4 regions of the Alteromonas naphthalenivorans genome follow, and region 1 is predicted to be linked to each of the others. Evidence: predicted binding sites of a transcription regulator. Region 1 holds the regulator's gene; each other region holds the start of a gene.
The links. Region 1 encodes LexA, which represses DNA repair genes until DNA is damaged. Its sites were predicted from a motif close to TACTGTATNNNNATACAGTA; they were not measured.

Region 1 (4,396 bases):
CTTTTATTTGGCCGTGGAGGTGGCGGTGGCGTGGTTAACCGTGTGACTAAAGTGGCCAGTAGCGCTGAAGATTTCACTACGCTGTCAGCAGGTATTGATACCTTTGGTGCAGGTTCTATTAGTATAGATACCAATAAAGCCATAGATGCGAACAATGCTTTTCGTTTTAATGGTGTGTTTGACAGTATTGATAATCATCGTGATTTTAAAGATGGTGAACGTTACGCCATTAACCCCACCTATACATGGATGGCTAACGACGACACCACGGTGGTTGCATCTTACGAATACGTAAACGATGACCGTTTAGTCGATAGAGGTATACCTTCATTAGATGGTGCGCCGCTAGAAGGCTATGACGACACCTACTTTGGTGATCCAGATTTCAACAATACTACCCTTGAAGCACATATTGCCCGTGTTCGTGTTGATCATGCACTATCGCAGAGTTGGAACTTGAACGGTACCGTTCAGTTTGCTGACTATGACAAAGCTTATCAAAACTTGTACCCCGTTAATTTTGACGCTGATGCAGGTACGGTTACGTTAGACGGTTATCGCGATACCACTACTCGTGAGAATGCGTTGGTTCAATTGAACCTTATCGGGCAATTTGCGACAGGTGATATCAACCATACCTTACTAACAGGAATGGAGTACGGTAGCCAAGATACAGAAAATACTCGTCGTGATGCATTTTTTGCAGACAGCCAAGACGACCAAGTATCCTTTGTGTTTAGCGACCCATTGGTTATTCCTTCAATGACGCTGACGGACCCAGTAAGAGATCGTGCGTCAGACGTCACCTTTACCTCAGCGTTCGTGCAAGATGAAATTAAGCTTAACGAGAATTGGATTGTGGTTGCCGGTCTTCGCTACGATAATTTTGATATCGATGTGGTAGACAGTATTGAAGTAGCTAACGGTGCCGACGATGGTAACAGTGGTTTTCTTTCGAGCTCTGATTCACAAGTGTCTCCTCGTGCAGGCCTAATTTACAAGCCTGCAGAATCAGTTTCGATTTACGCCAGTTACAGCAAATCGTTTTTACCTCGTTCAGGTGATCAATTCCTTTCCCTGTCGCTTACAAGCCAAGCGCTGGAAGCTGAAGAATTTGAAAACAAAGAAATTGGCGTTAAATGGAATTTCTCTGACTCACTTAGCGTAACCGCGGCGGCATTTGAAGTTGAACGTGAAAACGGCACAGCGCAGGATCCTAACAACCCAGAAGCGTCTATTTTAACTGGCACCGAAACCAAAGGTTTTGAAGTGCAGGTGGTGGGCAAGCTTTCAGAGCGTTGGGTAATAAATGCTGGGTATAGCAACCTTGATGGCGAAGAAATGGGCCGCATTGTAGACGGCGCACTGGCAAATCGCGACTTAGCACAGCTACCAGAACACATGCTGACGTTATGGAACCAGTATGAAGTTAACGATAAGTGGCGTGTTGCATTAGGCGTGATTTATCAATCTGAGCAGTATGCCTCTTTAAATAATACCGTTGAACTACCTGACTTTGTTCGCGTAGACGCTGCAGTGTATTACGATTACAGCGAAGACGTTAAAATTCAGCTAAACGTGGAAAACGTATTCGATGAAGACTATTTCCCGTCAGCACACAACGACAACAATATTGCTACCGGCGAGCCGCTTAATGCGCGTGTGAGTTTGCAATATAAGTTTTAGTCACGCTGAATGGTAGTGATAAATAAAGCGGCTTTGATGGCCGCTTTTTCGTTGTGGTTAGGCCGATGAAAAAAAATTGCTTTGCAGAGCTTTGTGCTTGTCATTTCCTTTTAGGTGTATATACTTACAGGAACTGTATAGACAGACAGGTCTTTTATGCGCCCACTCACAGCAAGACAAACAGAAGTTCTCGAGCTTATAAAAACAACGATGCTCGAAACTGGCATGCCGCCTACCCGTGCAGAAATTGCCCGTCATTTAGGTTTTCGTTCTGCGAATGCCGCTGAAGAACATTTAAAAGCGTTGGCCCGTAAAGGCGTCATCGAAATACTTCCAGGCACTTCTCGTGGTATTAAGTTGAATATTCCTCTTGAAGATGAAACCCCTGAAGAAGAAGGTCTACCTCTTATTGGTCGCGTGGCTGCGGGCGAGCCGATTCTAGCGCAAGAGCATATAGAGTCTCATTATAAGGTCGACCCTGCCCTGTTTCAGCCTCACGCCGACTTCTTACTTCGTGTAAGCGGTATGAGTATGAAAGACATTGGTATACTGGATGGTGACTTGTTAGCCGTGCACCGCACGACGGACGTCCATAATGGGCAGGTGGTAGTAGCACGTGTCGATGAAGACGTTACTGTTAAACGCCTTGAAAAGCGTGGTCGCGAAGTATTACTTCACGCTGAAAATGATGAATTTTCACCGATTAAAGTCGACTTAGCGTCAGAGCCTTTTTCCATTGAAGGAATTGCCGTTGGTGTTATTCGAAATGCTGATTGGATGTAACCTTTTAGCTATTTAGTAAAGAAAGCGGCTTATAGGCCGCTTTTTTGTATGTTTACCATACCTTGCTTACACAATAATCGTAGTTAAGCCTAAGAAATTCCTCAAAAGCCACCAAATACCGCTCCCACATATTTTATCCTATTTATGTCACCTTTTTTAGTGCTAACTCGCGCTATTTTAGTTATCTGTTTTGTTTGAAAAGCAATCATAAGTGCGTAACTAGCTTTTGATAATAAGCAACTTATTGGCTGCTTCTATTTGCCCATCTCGTTCAAAATGAGCGTTTCAAACAGGCTCGCTAAATACCGGTGTAACGTCCATACGCTGTGACGTCATTCACTTCTCTGTCATACCACGTTGATTAAAAATTAAACGCTGCAATTGTTTTTTCTTAGAAAAGACTAGACTTGTGCGTTTTATTGAGCAATTCTTATACTGTTTTTAACAAAATAATAACAATAGCTGTAACTTTGTTTTACAACTAATGCTGGGCAGTTAAGTTAAGAGTTGGATTTCGGGTATCAGTTGCCAGAAGCGCAGCGCATCTATTGCGTTAATGCTTCTGTTATAACGGAGGTGTTGAGTGAAACGAGTAACGACACAAGCGGCGACACAAGCGACAAAGTGGCTTTACGGGCTTCCACTTTTGCTTACTTCGCCACTACTGTTTGCTGATGCAGCAACGGGCGAAGGCTCTTCCATTAATTTGCGGCGAGGCGCAACAGACATAAGTGGTCAAGTATACGACCTGCATATGTTGATGTTCTTTATCTGTATCGCAATCGCTGTTGCGGTTTTCGGGGTTATGTTTGCCTCAATGTACTTGCACCGTAAATCCAGAGGCGCTAAGCCCGCTCACTTCCATGAAAATGTAAAAGTGGAAATTGCATGGACAGTAGTGCCTTTCATCATTCTTATTCTTATGGCTATTCCTGCCGCTAAAACCCTTATAGCGATGGAAGATACCAGCGAACCCGATCTTACCGTTGTCGTTACTGGTTCCCAGTGGAAGTGGCATTACCGGTATATGGACAGAGACGTTGAGTTCTATTCGTTAATGGCGACGCAGCGAGAGCAAATTGAAAATAAATTCGAAAAAGGCGCGAACTATCTGTTGGAAGTCGACCGCCCGTTGGTAATCCCCACAGGGCAAAAAGTGCGCTTTCTTATTACCTCTGATGACGTTATTCACTCGTGGTGGGTACCGGACTTTGCAGTGAAAAAAGATGCTAATCCAGGGTTTATTAATGAGTCTTGGGCAAAGGTGAACGAGCCTGGTATTTATCGTGGACAGTGTGCCGAGCTTTGCGGAAAAGATCATGGCTTTATGCCGGTTGTGGTCATTGCTAAAGAGCCTGCCGAATTTGATGCTTGGATGAATGAACAAGAAGAAGCCGCTCGCCAAGCGAAAGAAGAAGAGCAGCGTTTACTGTCGATGAATATGTCGATGGATGAACTTATGGATGAAGGCAAGCGGGTTTACAACGCTACTTGTGCGGCTTGCCATATGCCTAACGGCGAGGGGCTACCCGGCGTTTTCCCTGCGCTTAAAGGCAGTGAGATGGTGCTTGAAGACCAAACTGCACATATCGATATTGTGTTAAACGGTAAAACCGGCACAGCCATGCAGGCGTTCGGAAAAATGCTAAGCCTGAAAGACATTGCGGCTGTGGTGACCTACGAACGAAATGCGTGGGGCAATAACACGGGTGATATGGTGCAGGCTAAAGATGTTAACGCCGTCGTTAATGGGAACTAGGAGTGCGTAATGAGTAAAGCAACTGATGTCATTGCGCCGGATACCTCGGCGCATCACGAAGATCATGACTATCATAGTCATATTCCAAAAGGAATAACCCGATGGCTGTTTACCACTAACCACAAAGATATAGGCACCTTGTATTTATGGTTCGCCTTTATCATGTTT
Region 2 (4,396 bases), 370 kb from region 1:
AGAGGGTTTTCCTACCCTAGCGGTGATAAGCGCGTAGCCATTAATGTTGCCGAAGCGATAAGCTCAGCCTTACGAATCACGAATAACCTGCACAAGTATAAAAATAAGGTCATATTCACGCCTCCTGAAACCGATATCGAAGTACTAGGCAACGCTGGGCAAATACAGCAAGTACTCGTCAACTTACTTACTAACGCCATCTATGCCACAGATGAAGGAAAATGCATTAAGTTTGATGTTGAATCCCTAGAAGGCGAGGCGGTCATTACGTTGCAAGACGAAGGCAAAGGTATGTCAGAGGAAGTCATTGGCAAAATGTTTACCCCCTTTTTCACCACTAAACCACCTGGTGATGGCACCGGCCTTGGTATGTCTATTTCACTGACTATTATTGAAGAACACGGCGGCCAGTTTGAAGTGACCAGTGAAATCGATAAGGGCACCACAATTAAGGTACGCCTGCCACTGGCGTAATCTTTTTATTCGTATAATCTTCATTATTACCGAATTCTTTTTCTACTTTAGTATTAATTGTTACCATGATCGTCTACCCTTTTAATGAATTACCGATGAATAGGGCTCTCCTATTTACTTTGATACCACTATAGCAATGGATTTTATTAGTGAAGAAAAATCAGTCTGTTACCCAGCGCGAATACAAATTCCCTTCTCACTACCGCCTTATCTCTTCCACTGACAAACGGGGTGTCATACAACACTGCAATGACGAATTTGTAGAGGCAAGTGGGTACAATCGAGAAGACCTGATAGGAAAAAACCACAACATTATCCGTCATCCGGATATGCCCTCAAGTGTGTTTAAAGAAATGTGGCGAACTTTAGAGTCGGGTCAAAGTTGGGCTGGACTCGTTAAAAATAGAAGAGAAAACGGCGACCACTATTGGGTGTCAGCATTCGTAACTCCCGTATACGAAAACGGGCAAGCGGTGGGTTATGAGTCAGTTAGGGTTCATGCCGCCGATGAAGAAATAACACGAGCATCCGCTATATATGCCAGGTTATCGGCAGGAAAATCGCCAATTCCCTTTGCTGCAAAGCTTGGTCAAACACTTTCACCCATGTTACCCATGATAGTGGTAAGTTTATTATTATTGGTAGCCATTGGTTTTACCGCGGGTTTGGTACCCCTGGGTGTTACTTTCATTGCGCTACTGATTATGATGGCGTGGCAATCGGCAAAAAGTCGGAGCTATTGGCGGGAATTTCTTTCGTTAAGCCCTGCTAGTTATAGTAATGAACTCGTGGCACAAACGTATTATGCCGATGTTGATTATATTGCTCAGGCTAAGTTGGCGTTAGGCTGTGAACTCGCGCGTACGCGCACGGCGTTGACCCGCATCAAAGATGCATCTGAGGGGTTGGAAGATATTGCGGTTTCAACTCACAGCCAAGCCGAGCTAACCAGCAAAACGATTATTCAGCAAAATCTTGCCACCCAGCAAATTGCCACAGCGGTAACTCAAATGAGTCAGGCTATTCAAGAAGTGGCTGAGCGAGTAGAGAGCAATGCTGTTAGTGCCAAAACTGCCGCAACTAACGTACAAATGGGTAACGACAAAGCTGAAGAAGCGATGCAGGCTATACTGTCATTAAAAGGCGCGGTGGAGTCGATTTCCGATACGGTTACCGAGCTTGCCCAATCCACCAGTGATATAGGCGAAGCCGCTAGCATCATTTCTAGCATCGCTGATCAAACAAACCTGCTAGCACTTAATGCCGCTATAGAAGCCGCCCGCGCTGGCGAGCAGGGACGCGGTTTTGCTGTTGTTGCCGATGAAGTTCGTACCTTGGCTTCTAAAACCCGGGTGTCCACCGATAAAATTCACAATATCATTCAAGAACTTGTTGATAGAACAGAACGGGCCGTAAAGGTATCTTCAGAAGGGTTGGTGTCTGCTGAACACGGTAGTGCCATTGTTGAAGAAACCCGAGGCGCGCTACAAGAAATCAATAATGCGGTAAGTGGTATTGCCTCAGCTACCGTAGAAATGTCTTCTGCTGTAGAAGAACAAAGTACCGTGGCTGAGCATATTAATCAGCAGCTGGTCGATGTTGCTGATAGTGCAGAAGAAACGCAGAAGTCTTCAGAAGCCTCGCTCAAAGTGGGTCGAGATCTTCGTGACACCGTAAATCAAGTTAACGGGTTAATTGCTCGTTTTAACACGGATAAACGCACAGGATAATCTGTGCTGTTTATTTTTTAGCGTGCTTTGAACCATTTTCTATTTACGTTCGTTCCACTTAAAAGCACGCCGAGCTTTTCTGCTATGCTTATCCGTTGGCTTTAAGCTTTACTACGTCGGCACTCTCATCTTCTAGTACACTCTGTGCTGTCGCGCCTTTAAAAATCTTGCTCACCTTGTCTTTATTTTTCGACAACATAATTGTGAGTTCTTCAACAATGCTATCGTCAATGCCTAAGCCCTTTGCTTGAATGTATTCAGCAAGGTTGTCGGCAGCGTCGAGCATCTTATCGTACTGATCTGCTTCTTTTTTATCGGTAGTTACCAATTTTTCTACCCCTTTGTGCGTGACAACATACTGTGTGGTAATGGCCATGGTAGGTCCCCTTAAATGAATAGACAATAAAACTGTACAATATTTAACTGGATAAATAAACAGTATTTAAAGTTTTTTGATATTATTTTTTTACAACTTAAGTATAGTGACCAAGTACGCTTGGATGTATTTTAAAACGTACGTTGGAAAACAGCTTTCACATCGTCATGTCTATATTCAAAAATTTACCGGTTTCGTTCACATTGGTTGCAGCCTGTAGCTAGTTAAACAGCCACGAAGAACAGTAAATTTATCACTAGGCACAAGAGTCTTTCTTGCTAGAGCGGGAAATCGAGTGCCGACAGTCGGCGTGATATGGGTGACTTAGATACAAAGAGGAAGTAATGAGTTCTTCAATTGAGCGTGATATTCGCACTATTCAATCGATAGAAGCTGTACCACATATAATGAAAATGTTATCAGATGTCACTGGTCTTCGCTTTATCTGCGTAGCCAGAGTGACAGAAGATAACTGGACAATGTGCGCAGTATATGACCAAGTGAACTTCAATTTAATTCCGGGCGATCAACTCGATATCAAAACAACGTTTTGTAGCCAAGTCAGAAAATCTACAAAAGCCATCGTCATTGAACACGCAAAGAAAGATGATGTTTATCGCCAAAGTGAAATTCCTAAGATGTATGGCTTTGAAAGTTACTTTTCATTTCCCATTTACAACCAAAACGGCGATTTTTTTGGAACATTATGCGGCTTAGATCCACGTCCTGCAGTTTTAAAAACAGATAAGATTGAAAGTCAAATTAAGTCGTTTGCTGAGTTAATATCGAGGCAAATGGAAGTTGACGATCGTTTAGCTGCGGTTGAAACCGATCTCATCAGCGAGCAAGCTGCCGCTAAATTGCGAGAGCAATATATCGCCATTTTAGGCCACGATTTAAGAACACCTTTGTCGGCACTTAAAATGGGGGTCGACTTTCTTGTTGATCACGCCAGCGATGCGACTTCCCAAAAAGTACTGGCCCGAATGGATAATAGCGCTAAACGTATGACGCGGCTCATTAGTGGCGTGATGGACTTTACGCATGGTCAAATGGGCAAAGGTATTCAATTAAACGTTAAACCAGCAAGTGATTTAAAAAGTGTACTAGTACACACCGTAAGTGAACTTTCGGGCCTGCATCCAGACCGAGAGATACTTGCGGATATCATTATAGACGGCACATTTTCATGTGACCCAGAGCGTATCAGCCAGTTGCTGTCTAACTTGCTGATTAATGCGATAGTGCATGGCGATGCAGCGCAACCTATCAAAGTCATGGCGAATATCGAAGAAGAAACACTGACATTAAGCGTATCTAACGGAGGCACTCCAATAAGTGCGGATGTCATAGATAAGCTATTTCATCCATTTTGGCGAAACGAAAAAAACAAAAAGACCGGTGGATTAGGTCTAGGATTGTTTATCGCCTCGCAAATTGCGGAAGCCCATAAGGGGAGTCTGATGGTGCATTCAGATGAAAATGAAACCGTGTTTTCATTTAAGGCAGCATTGTAAGCATGAAGGTTAAGCCTCGCGCTTAGCCTTTTTTAACGTCCATGAACCCCGCTACCCCATCATTTAGCGTATCTAGCTAAATTTCATCAAAACACGTACAAATGTAAAATTTTCCGGTGATTAATGCTTGTACAAAAGCGGGTATGTGCGTATAATCCGCGCCCTTACAGCCACCCTAACTAGGTTCCTTGTCTCTATACAGTCTGGCTGTACTGTCGAGGCTACAACCGTAAGGAGCAATAATGCGTCATTACGAAATCGTATTTATGGTTCACCCTGATCAGAGTGAACAAGTACCT
Region 3 (4,396 bases), 660 kb from region 1:
GTCACTAACTGTGCAGGCGAAGATGCCCCTGTTAAAAAGCTATAGTGGCTCTGACAGAAAAGTTCGCTATACATTAGCTGTATACGCCTTGTGTCCACCAACAGGCATTTACATCTTTAAAGACGAGCAAGCGTACACCGTGATTAGTTTCTGCTATAAAATAATCTTTCTGGCTAGCAGCGCTACTCCACCATTGCGTTTGAAGTCGTATAGGGCCAAAGCAAATACGTGTTGGTAGATTTAGGGGCATGGGGCGCTCAAACAAAAATGTCGGAATGATATCAGCGGTATAAGCAGGTGTAATTTCCTCTACTTGATTGACTGTCATGCCTTCAAAGGTATGACTGTTTCCAGCTTTAGGGTGAAGCGTGCTGTTGTCGCCTAATTTGGCTTTTAACCTTCCAACAAGTTGCTTTTGTGCCACTGAGGTAAATCGATGGGAAAAAAAATTATTCCCATCGTTTTCAATGGGCTCAAATTGCTGGCAGGTTAGGGATATAGCGATAGCGGGCTCGGGCAGTAGAAGGGACTCAACTTTAAGCTCAACCAGCGCTAACCAGTCTTTCTGCGTGGCAAAAGGCATAGCACCATTAACCGCTATAGATAAAGGCTCTGCTTCTCTAAAATGCACCTGAAAAAGTATAGATGACGTGAGTAAATTGCGTGCGCGTAAGTAGTGTTCTAACGAAATTAGTAGCGCTTTAATGCTCGGCAATAAGTGTTGAGTGTTTTCCACTTCAAACGATAAATTTTTTAACTGCTTGAAGCTTATCGATGGCCTGAATAAAACGTATTTGGGAAAGGTTTCCCCCCTCAGGGCGGTTAAATAACGAATAGTATCGTTTGAGAAGCGCTGTCCAAGTTCATGAACAGGAAGTTTAAGCAGTTGGCCTACCTGCCTAACACCTACTTTAGCAAGTGTGGCGATGGTTTTTGAATCAAGCGAGGTCTGCTCTAGCCTACACCGTGACAATAGTAATATTATGCTTTCTTTATTATCGGTATAGCGGTTTGTTTTATTGTGAGCGAGAAGGCGAGCTGCCTCCACCCCCCATGCTGTGGCGAAGTAATAGTGAATACCCGCAGAATGTAGTTCGTTTATAAGTACATGCCATAAAGCGTTAAGGCCACCGTAATACTGCAGTAAATTATCAAGTCGAATGGCGATGGCGTTATGAGCATCAATTACAATATCTGATGCCAGTGGGTATAACCGATGTGCAAGAAATAGAAGCGTCTCCTTTTCGGTGTCACGGTTAAATCCAAGAATGTGCACGTGTGGACAAAGCGCAGCAGCTTGTGCAAGCCCTTGACCACATTCAATTCCTTCTTTAATAGCCTGCGAATTAGCTTGTACTACTTGGTTGCCTTGTTCCTGATAAACCACAACAGGAATTTCACAGTCGGTGGCGCCGCCATCTTTTTTATAGGCATCAAGGGTTAACTGATAGCAGTAAAAATAAGCCCATAGCATGATTAAATCACCGAGTGTAATGTTGGCTCGGTTTTCTTATTATTCTGCATAGCCGATTGAATGGCGTGGTTGTTAGGGGTCCAAGAATGGGGGATCACAATATTCGATACGGGCCATCCATGACGCTGCTTAATGATATTAACAACCAATTGCGCATCACGTATATGCAGACTTAAATCAAGAGCAATTGGAAAAGAAGCCCCTTGTTGATGAGGGGAAGTAAAAAGTAAGCATAGGGTATCGTTATGCGATGCAGCCACTTGTAAGCGCCGAGCTGCTTTTGCATTCATAGTGTTATTCCAAAGCAATACGCAATGACAAGCTGCACTTTTTAAGCATTGCTCTGCTGCCCACAAGGCTTCTTGATCTGTTTTTGGAAGCACGACAATGACTTGTTCTAAGTCTACGCCTAAGCCGCTTAACCAAGGTGCTTGGAGCTGAGCGGGTGGTTTTATAAACACACGCAGTTTGTGCGCCCGATGTGTAGTTAAAACTTGTTTAAAAAGCGTGATTTCCCCAATACCGGTTAATGACGCAATTCTGACTACTCCGGAAGTTGCGATACCACCGTGCAGAGCCTCATCTAAAACACGAGTACCCAGCAAAAACTTGTTTTCGCTTATAGGCTTCTCTCGAGCTCGCCATATATGAGGGTGCTTATCAAAAAGCGCCGCTTTTGAACGAGTTTCATTAATGGGTGATATAGGAATATTCATAACACTATAATACTGTATATATGTACAGCATTATAGTGTAGAGGTTTGTCTTTTCAAGATGAGGCGAATAGTTAACGCTGAGAAGACATCTAACTATCTGAAAAAATTACTTAAATTTTTACGCTGTGCTGGCATCGTTACTGGTAGGGCTTTTTTTAGTGTTTCCGCCAACCGAGCTAGTAATTAATTGGCAGGCCGCTATAAAGCCATCAGCGCTGTTTTTAGACCATGCCATCCGAATGGGGCCTGGCATTTCTTTAATCACGTCTCGTACATCACTTTGCGATACATCGGTGCTGCTTAATGCAGAATCTAATGCTTCTTCTAGCGTAGCGCCTTTTTCACAGCAGGCCATTACAATACTTGAGAAGTTAAGCATAAGCGGCATAAGAGCCGTATGTTGTTGTTGACTTATCAAGCGGCTTTTGTAAGCACTTTCAATGCGAGCGGCATACGTTTTTTCTAAGGCATCTGTCACTAGCACTAAGTTTTTATAAGCATGATTAACTTTATTACCACTTTGTTTTGCTGATGAACGTGTAAGCGTAAGCTCTCGTTGCAGCGTTTGTACACGAAGTGCCAGATAAATCAAAAACAGGACAAGTAGCCCTATGATCCCAAATGCAAATATCATTACATCGCCGCCTTTTGTTCTTCTATGAATTGATTAATTTTTTGCTCTAAAATAAAGAGGGGTATAGATCCATTTTCTAAAACTGCTCGGTGAAATTTGCGCACATCGAAATGCTGCCCAAGTGCAACCTCAGCCTTTTCACGCAGCGCCTTTATTTTAATTTCACCGATTTTATAAGATAAGGCTTGGGCTGGCCATGATATGTATCGGTCAATTTCAGTATTCACATTATGCTCTGATAAAGCCGTATTGGACATCATGAAATCAACCGCTCTATCTCGGCTCCATCCCATGGTGTGCATGCCGGTATCTACTACAAGACGACACGCACGCCACATTTCATAGCTTAGGCGGCCGAAATTATCATAGGGGTCTTCATAAATGCCTGCTTCAATTCCTAAAAATTCAGAATACAAACCCCAACCTTCACCAAAGGCCGAAATATAAGTGTTACGACGAACCATGGGTAAATTTTCTAATTCCGCCGCTAAAGATATTTGTAAATGATGCCCAGGTACTGCTTCGTGCAATGTTAGTGCTGGAAGGGCATAAAGCGGGCGCTTATCTAGCGCATAAGTATTTACCCAATAGTAACCAGGTTGATCGTCACGGCTAGGATGAATATAACGACCCGTGGTGTACTTAGGGGCGATATTATCGGGAACCGGCGCTACACCATAAGGTGTGCGAGGCAAGTATTCAAAGAGTGAGGGTAATTTTGCGTCCATCTTTTTCGCTATAAAAGAGGCCTCTTTAAGCAGCTCTTCTGCGCTGGTGGCATAAAATTGCGGATCTTCACGTAAAAAGGTAATGAATTCATCAATACTGCCATCGAAATTAAGGCTATCTACTACGCTTTGCATTTCTGTGCGAATGCGCTTCACTTCTTTTAAGCCAAGGGTGTGAATGTCTTCAGGGCTCATATCTGTTGTAGTATAATGCTTAGCGCGATTGGCGTAATAAGCTTTGCCATCAGGCCACTCGTTAGCAGCAATGGCGGCTCGGGCGCCAGGAATATACTCATCAACCATAAAGTCATAAAATGCTTGGTAAGCAGGAAAAACGCTGATGGTGATGGCTTTTTGGCCCTGTTGAGCTAAAGCTGCTTGTTGCGAGGCATCTATATGTTTGGGAAATCGTGTAAATGGGCTGTAGAACCCACTCTTCTTTGGGTCGTCCAGAATATAGGCGGCTACCGCATTTTCGAAACCTTCAAGGACCACCTTAGGTTGGGTATAACCTTCTTCTAGGCCTTGACGCATATAGGCAATTTGCTGTTCAAAGTAGGGTTTTAGTGCATGCAAACGAGATATATATGCTTGGTAATCATTCTCGCTTTTAAATGCAGACAAATTTGGCAATGATGCCATGGCACCATGAAAACCGTATTCGGAGTTTATGGGGACAAGATAAGCGCGAAAGTGATATTGGCTAATATAGTTCTCTAGCCGATATTGCTGCATAAGTAAGGAAATAAACGCATCATCAGATAGGTTTTCCTTAGAATACGCTTCCAACGCTTTACGGTACGCTTGCCATTGTTGATCTTGTGTTGCCAATCCTTCTGGTGAA
Region 4 (4,396 bases), 1.7 Mb from region 1:
AGCACCTTGAGACAATTTTCGAAGCTCATCTAATTCGCTATTAAAGCCTTCAGCAATAACCCCGCCATCGCGAATAACCACAGGCGGGTTATCGATAATAGCGTTATTTAATAAAGCTTGTAGTTCTGGGTAAGTACTGACGGCCTGTTTTAATTCATTTAGCTGTGCAACGTTATACGCCCCCAACGCTTCTTGAAGGTCGGGTAGGGTATTCAACGCGTTTTTAAGTCTAGCGAAATCCCTAGGCCTTGCTGAACGCAATGCCAAACGTGCCATTATGCGTTCAATATCGCCAATCGTTTTTAAATGACCGCGAATAGCATCTGGCTCATTGTCGATAAGTGCTTCAATGGCATCTTGACGGTTATGTAATTCGTGTTGATCGGTAATAGGCGAGTGAATATAGCGTTGTAGTAACCGGCTACCCATGGCGGTAGTGGTCGTATCCATCACGCTAAACAGGGTATTTTCAATGCCGCCGGCTAAATTGTGGGTAAGCTCTAGATTTCTGCGGGTAGCTGCATCTAATTGTACGCGGCTGTCTTGCTGTTCTTTTTGAATACGGCGAATATGGGGAAGGGCTGTACGCTGGGTATCTTTCACATATTGAAGCACACAACCGGCGGCGCCAATGCCTTTGGTTAAATCTGATACCCCAAACCCCGCCAGTTCTTTCGTTTGAAACTGAGCGGTTAATTGTTCGGTGGCGGTATCGATATCGAATTCCCACTCGGGCCGCCGACGCAAGCCTTTACGCTGTTCAATCAAGGGTAAGCTTTCAAAGCCTTCAGGATAGAGTAGTTCAGCAGGATTAATTCGTTGTAGTTCACCTAACAAGGCATCGTCAGTGTCGCACTCGACCACTACAAACCGGCCACTGGTTACATCTAATGTAGCCACGCCGTAATGCATACTGTGGCCGCAAACTGCCGCTAGTACATTATCGCGGCGTTCTTCTAATAAGGCTTCATCGGTAACCGTACCTGGGGTAACAATGCGCTGGACTTGGCGCTCTACAGGGCCTTTGCTTGTAGCTGGGTCGCCAACTTGTTCGCAAATCGCTACCGACTCGCCCATTTTCACCAACCGGGCTAAATAGCTTTCAACCGCGTGGTAAGGAACGCCAGCCATAGGAATAGGATCGCCACCGGATTTGCCCCGTGCGGTTAATGATATATCAAGCAGTTCTGCGGCTTTCTTGGCATCGTCGAAAAACAACTCATAAAAGTCGCCCATACGGTAAAACATAAGAATGTTAGGGTGCTGCGCCTTTATCGTTAAATACTGGCGCATCATAGGAGTGTGTGATTCCAAAAAATGCCTCGTGCTTTTTTTATTGCTGCTACTTGCGATAACTCAATTTGTTATATTAACAGAAGAATTATTAACAGAAGAGTGATTAAAAGAGCAGGAGTGCTAAAATAATCGCTTTTCGTATTTGCTGTGTATTATTGATACGAGTATGGAATTTTCAACCATTTCCTGAACTCATTAGTTAAGTGGTAGCTCTCACCAATGAGTACATCGGCACAGCTTAATGCTTCAAATTAATGCTTCAACGGCCGATGCTGATGATAGCGCTGATAGCAATAAAGGACATTCATGGTATCTGACAATACAACAGAGATGGTGACCGCGTTGGGTAATGCGCTTCGCCGTAAAAGCTGGACGGTTTCAAGCGCAGAGTCTTGCACCGGAGGCGGCGTTGCGTTCGCCTTTACCAGTATTGCTGGCAGTTCAGACTGGTTTAACCAAAGTTGGGTGACGTATTCAAACGACGCTAAAATGCGTGAACTAGGTGTGAAACCAGAAACCCTCAATGCGCATGGTGCGGTGTCGATGCAGACCGTTGGAGAAATGGCGGCGGGCGTTAAGTACAAGAGCGACGCGAATGTTGTGGTAACCGTAAGTGGAATTGCAGGCCCAGGTGGCGGCAGCGAAGAAAAGCCTGTGGGTACAGTTTGGTTTGGGTTTATCTGTGGTGCTAAATCAGAAACGATTAAGCAGGTTTTTGCTGGAGACCGCGAGACTGTTCGTCTGCATGCAATAGAATTTGCGATTACCCATCTATTGGCGATGTTGGCTGATTGAACAGACGATCATCTAAGATGCTACTAATAAGAACCCAACAAGCAAAATAAAATGAAAACTCAGGTTGAAACTGTATGCTTGTACAGTATAGAATGCACGCAACACTTGGTAAGGTGTCGGTAAGCAAATGTTGATGCAATGAATGCTAGCTGTATGGATGAATAATACTGTTAGTAAAGATAGTTAGTATAAATAGCAAAGGCAGCTTCAACAAAGACATCACCAACTAAAGAATTTAACCGCTAATCCTAGAGGATATTGACGTGGACAGTAATAGATCTAAAGCTTTAAGTGCCGCACTTGGGCAAATTGAAAAGCAGTTCGGTAAAGGCGCTATTATGCGTTTAGGCGACAACCAAGCGATGGACATTGAGGCTATCTCTACTGGTTCACTCACCATTGATATTGCTTTGGGCATAGGCGGCTTGCCATGTGGTCGTGTGGTAGAAATTTACGGACCTGAAGCCTCGGGTAAAACGACACTTACCTTGCAGGTAATTGCAGAGGCTCAAAAGAATGGTAAAACTTGTGCCTTCGTAGATGCTGAGCACGCACTTGATCCAATTTACGCGTCGAAGCTAGGTGTAAACATCGATGAGCTTTTAGTTTCTCAGCCTGATACGGGTGAACAAGCGCTTGAAATTTGTGACATGCTGGTTCGTTCTGGCGGTGTTGATGTCGTTATTGTTGACTCGGTTGCTGCCCTTACGCCAAAAGCGGAAATTGAAGGTGACATGGGTGACTCACACGTTGGTTTGCAAGCGCGATTAATGTCGCAAGCATTGCGTAAACTCACAGGTAACATCAAGCGTTCAAATACCTTGTGTATCTTCATTAACCAAATTCGTATGAAAATTGGTGTAATGTTCGGAAGCCCAGAAACAACAACTGGTGGTAACGCACTTAAGTTCTACTCTTCAGTACGTTTAGATATCCGCCGTATCGGTGCGGTCAAAGAAGGCGATGAGGTAGTAGGTAACGAAACTCGCGTTAAAGTAGTGAAAAACAAAGTAGCACCGCCATTTAAGCAAGCTGAATTCATGATTCGCTACGGCGAAGGTATAAGTAAAGAAGCTGAGCTTATCGACTTAGGTGTTAAGCAGAAATTGGTTGATAAGGCCGGTGCTTGGTACAGCTACAAAGGTGATCGTATCGGTCAGGGTAAAGCGAACGTAATGAAGTTCCTAAAAGAAAACCCAGCTATTGCCGATGAGATTGAAAAACAAATTCGCGCTGAGCTACTTTTACCTAAGACAGTGAAAGTAGAAGAAGCACCTGCTGCAGAAGATGATCAGCAGTAGCGACTAAACTGACTATAAAATAGCGCATTTGTGTTATTTAAAAGCCCACCAAATGGTGGGCTTTTTTGTGTTCAAAAAACATACTTCTTAACACTTTAATTCTATATCTTGGATTGAATTAAAATAAAAAAACAGTAAAGCTGTAATAAAAATAGAAAGGCAAAGACTAGTACTGTAAGCATTCGATTTAAATAATAAAAAAAGGGAAGGGATAATGATTGATATATCTAGTCTTGCTAAACGCTTTGAGGTGGAGAACCCCAAAAAGCTAAGTGAGCAAGAGAAAAAGGATCCACGATTAAAAGGGCGCTACTTTCAATCAGTGAAGGATGTATCGTTTTCATGTGGTCAAGGAGAAGTGCTTGGTTTGCTTGGCCCTAATGGAGCAGGAAAAACCACTACATTACGCATGCTTTCAACCGCACTTAAGCCAGATAGCGGCACCGTGGTAATTGATGGTGAAGACGTGCTAGCCAACCCAATAATTGCGCGTAAAAAAATAGGGTTTCTGTCTAGCTCAACTGGTTTATATGGCAGACTGACTGGGCGAGAAAATATTGCTTATTTTGGCGAATTACATGGCATTACTAAATCGATAATTTCTGCACGTATTGAAGAAATGGCTGACTTACTCGACATGCAGAGCTTTTTAGATAGACGCGCAGAAAACTTCTCATCTGGTATGAAACAAAAAACAGCCATTGCCCGCGCTGTTATTCATGAACCTTCCTTAGTTGTGCTTGATGAGCCTACTACAGGCTTAGATATTATGGCCACCTCAACAGTGATGGACTTTATTCAGCGCCTTAAAGATAAAGGAACGCCAGTTATTTTTTCTACCCATCATTTGGATGAAGTTCAAATGCTTTGCGACCGTGTAACGGTGATCAATCAAGGCGAAAGTGTATTTAACGATTCCCTTGCCGCTTTTAGTGCGCTATCTGACGGACAAATGCATAAAAGCTTTTTGCACACTTTAAAAATGAATACAGCGGAGGTGGGGC

Region 2: a site for LexA is predicted at 2,626-2,645, ahead of AMBT_RS19615 (YebG family protein). Genes of this name have one in related genera too.
Region 3: a site for LexA is predicted at 2,201-2,220, ahead of imuA (translesion DNA synthesis-associated protein ImuA). Genes of this name have one in related genera too.
Region 4: a site for LexA is predicted at 2,160-2,179, ahead of recA (recombinase RecA). Genes of this name have one in related genera too.

The regions. Positions count from the first base shown of each region.
Region 1 covers NC_015554.1:4,862,863-4,867,258, reverse strand. Annotated here, with positions in the region: gene AMBT_RS21300 (TonB-dependent receptor) at 1-1,686, shown strand, start outside; gene lexA (transcriptional repressor LexA) at 1,843-2,469, shown strand; gene coxB (cytochrome c oxidase subunit II) at 3,053-4,228, shown strand; gene ctaD (cytochrome c oxidase subunit I) at 4,238-4,396, shown strand, end outside.
Region 2 covers NC_015554.1:4,495,532-4,499,927, reverse strand. Annotated here, with positions in the region: gene AMBT_RS19625 (sensor histidine kinase) at 1-474, shown strand, start outside; gene AMBT_RS19620 (methyl-accepting chemotaxis protein) at 624-2,204, shown strand; gene AMBT_RS19615 (YebG family protein) at 2,293-2,580, opposite strand; gene AMBT_RS19610 (GAF domain-containing sensor histidine kinase) at 2,925-4,097, shown strand; gene rpsF (30S ribosomal protein S6) at 4,340-4,396, shown strand, end outside.
Region 3 covers NC_015554.1:4,206,205-4,210,600, reverse strand. Annotated here, with positions in the region: gene AMBT_RS18440 (error-prone DNA polymerase) at 1-74, opposite strand, end outside; gene AMBT_RS18435 (Y-family DNA polymerase) at 74-1,474, opposite strand; gene imuA (translesion DNA synthesis-associated protein ImuA) at 1,477-2,190, opposite strand; gene AMBT_RS18425 (hypothetical protein) at 2,309-2,824, opposite strand; gene AMBT_RS18420 (DUF885 domain-containing protein) at 2,824-4,396, opposite strand, start outside.
Region 4 covers NC_015554.1:3,147,853-3,152,248, reverse strand. Annotated here, with positions in the region: gene mutS (DNA mismatch repair protein MutS) at 1-1,296, opposite strand, end outside; gene AMBT_RS13755 (CinA family protein) at 1,603-2,091, shown strand; gene recA (recombinase RecA) at 2,355-3,392, shown strand; gene AMBT_RS13745 (ABC transporter ATP-binding protein) at 3,607-4,396, shown strand, end outside.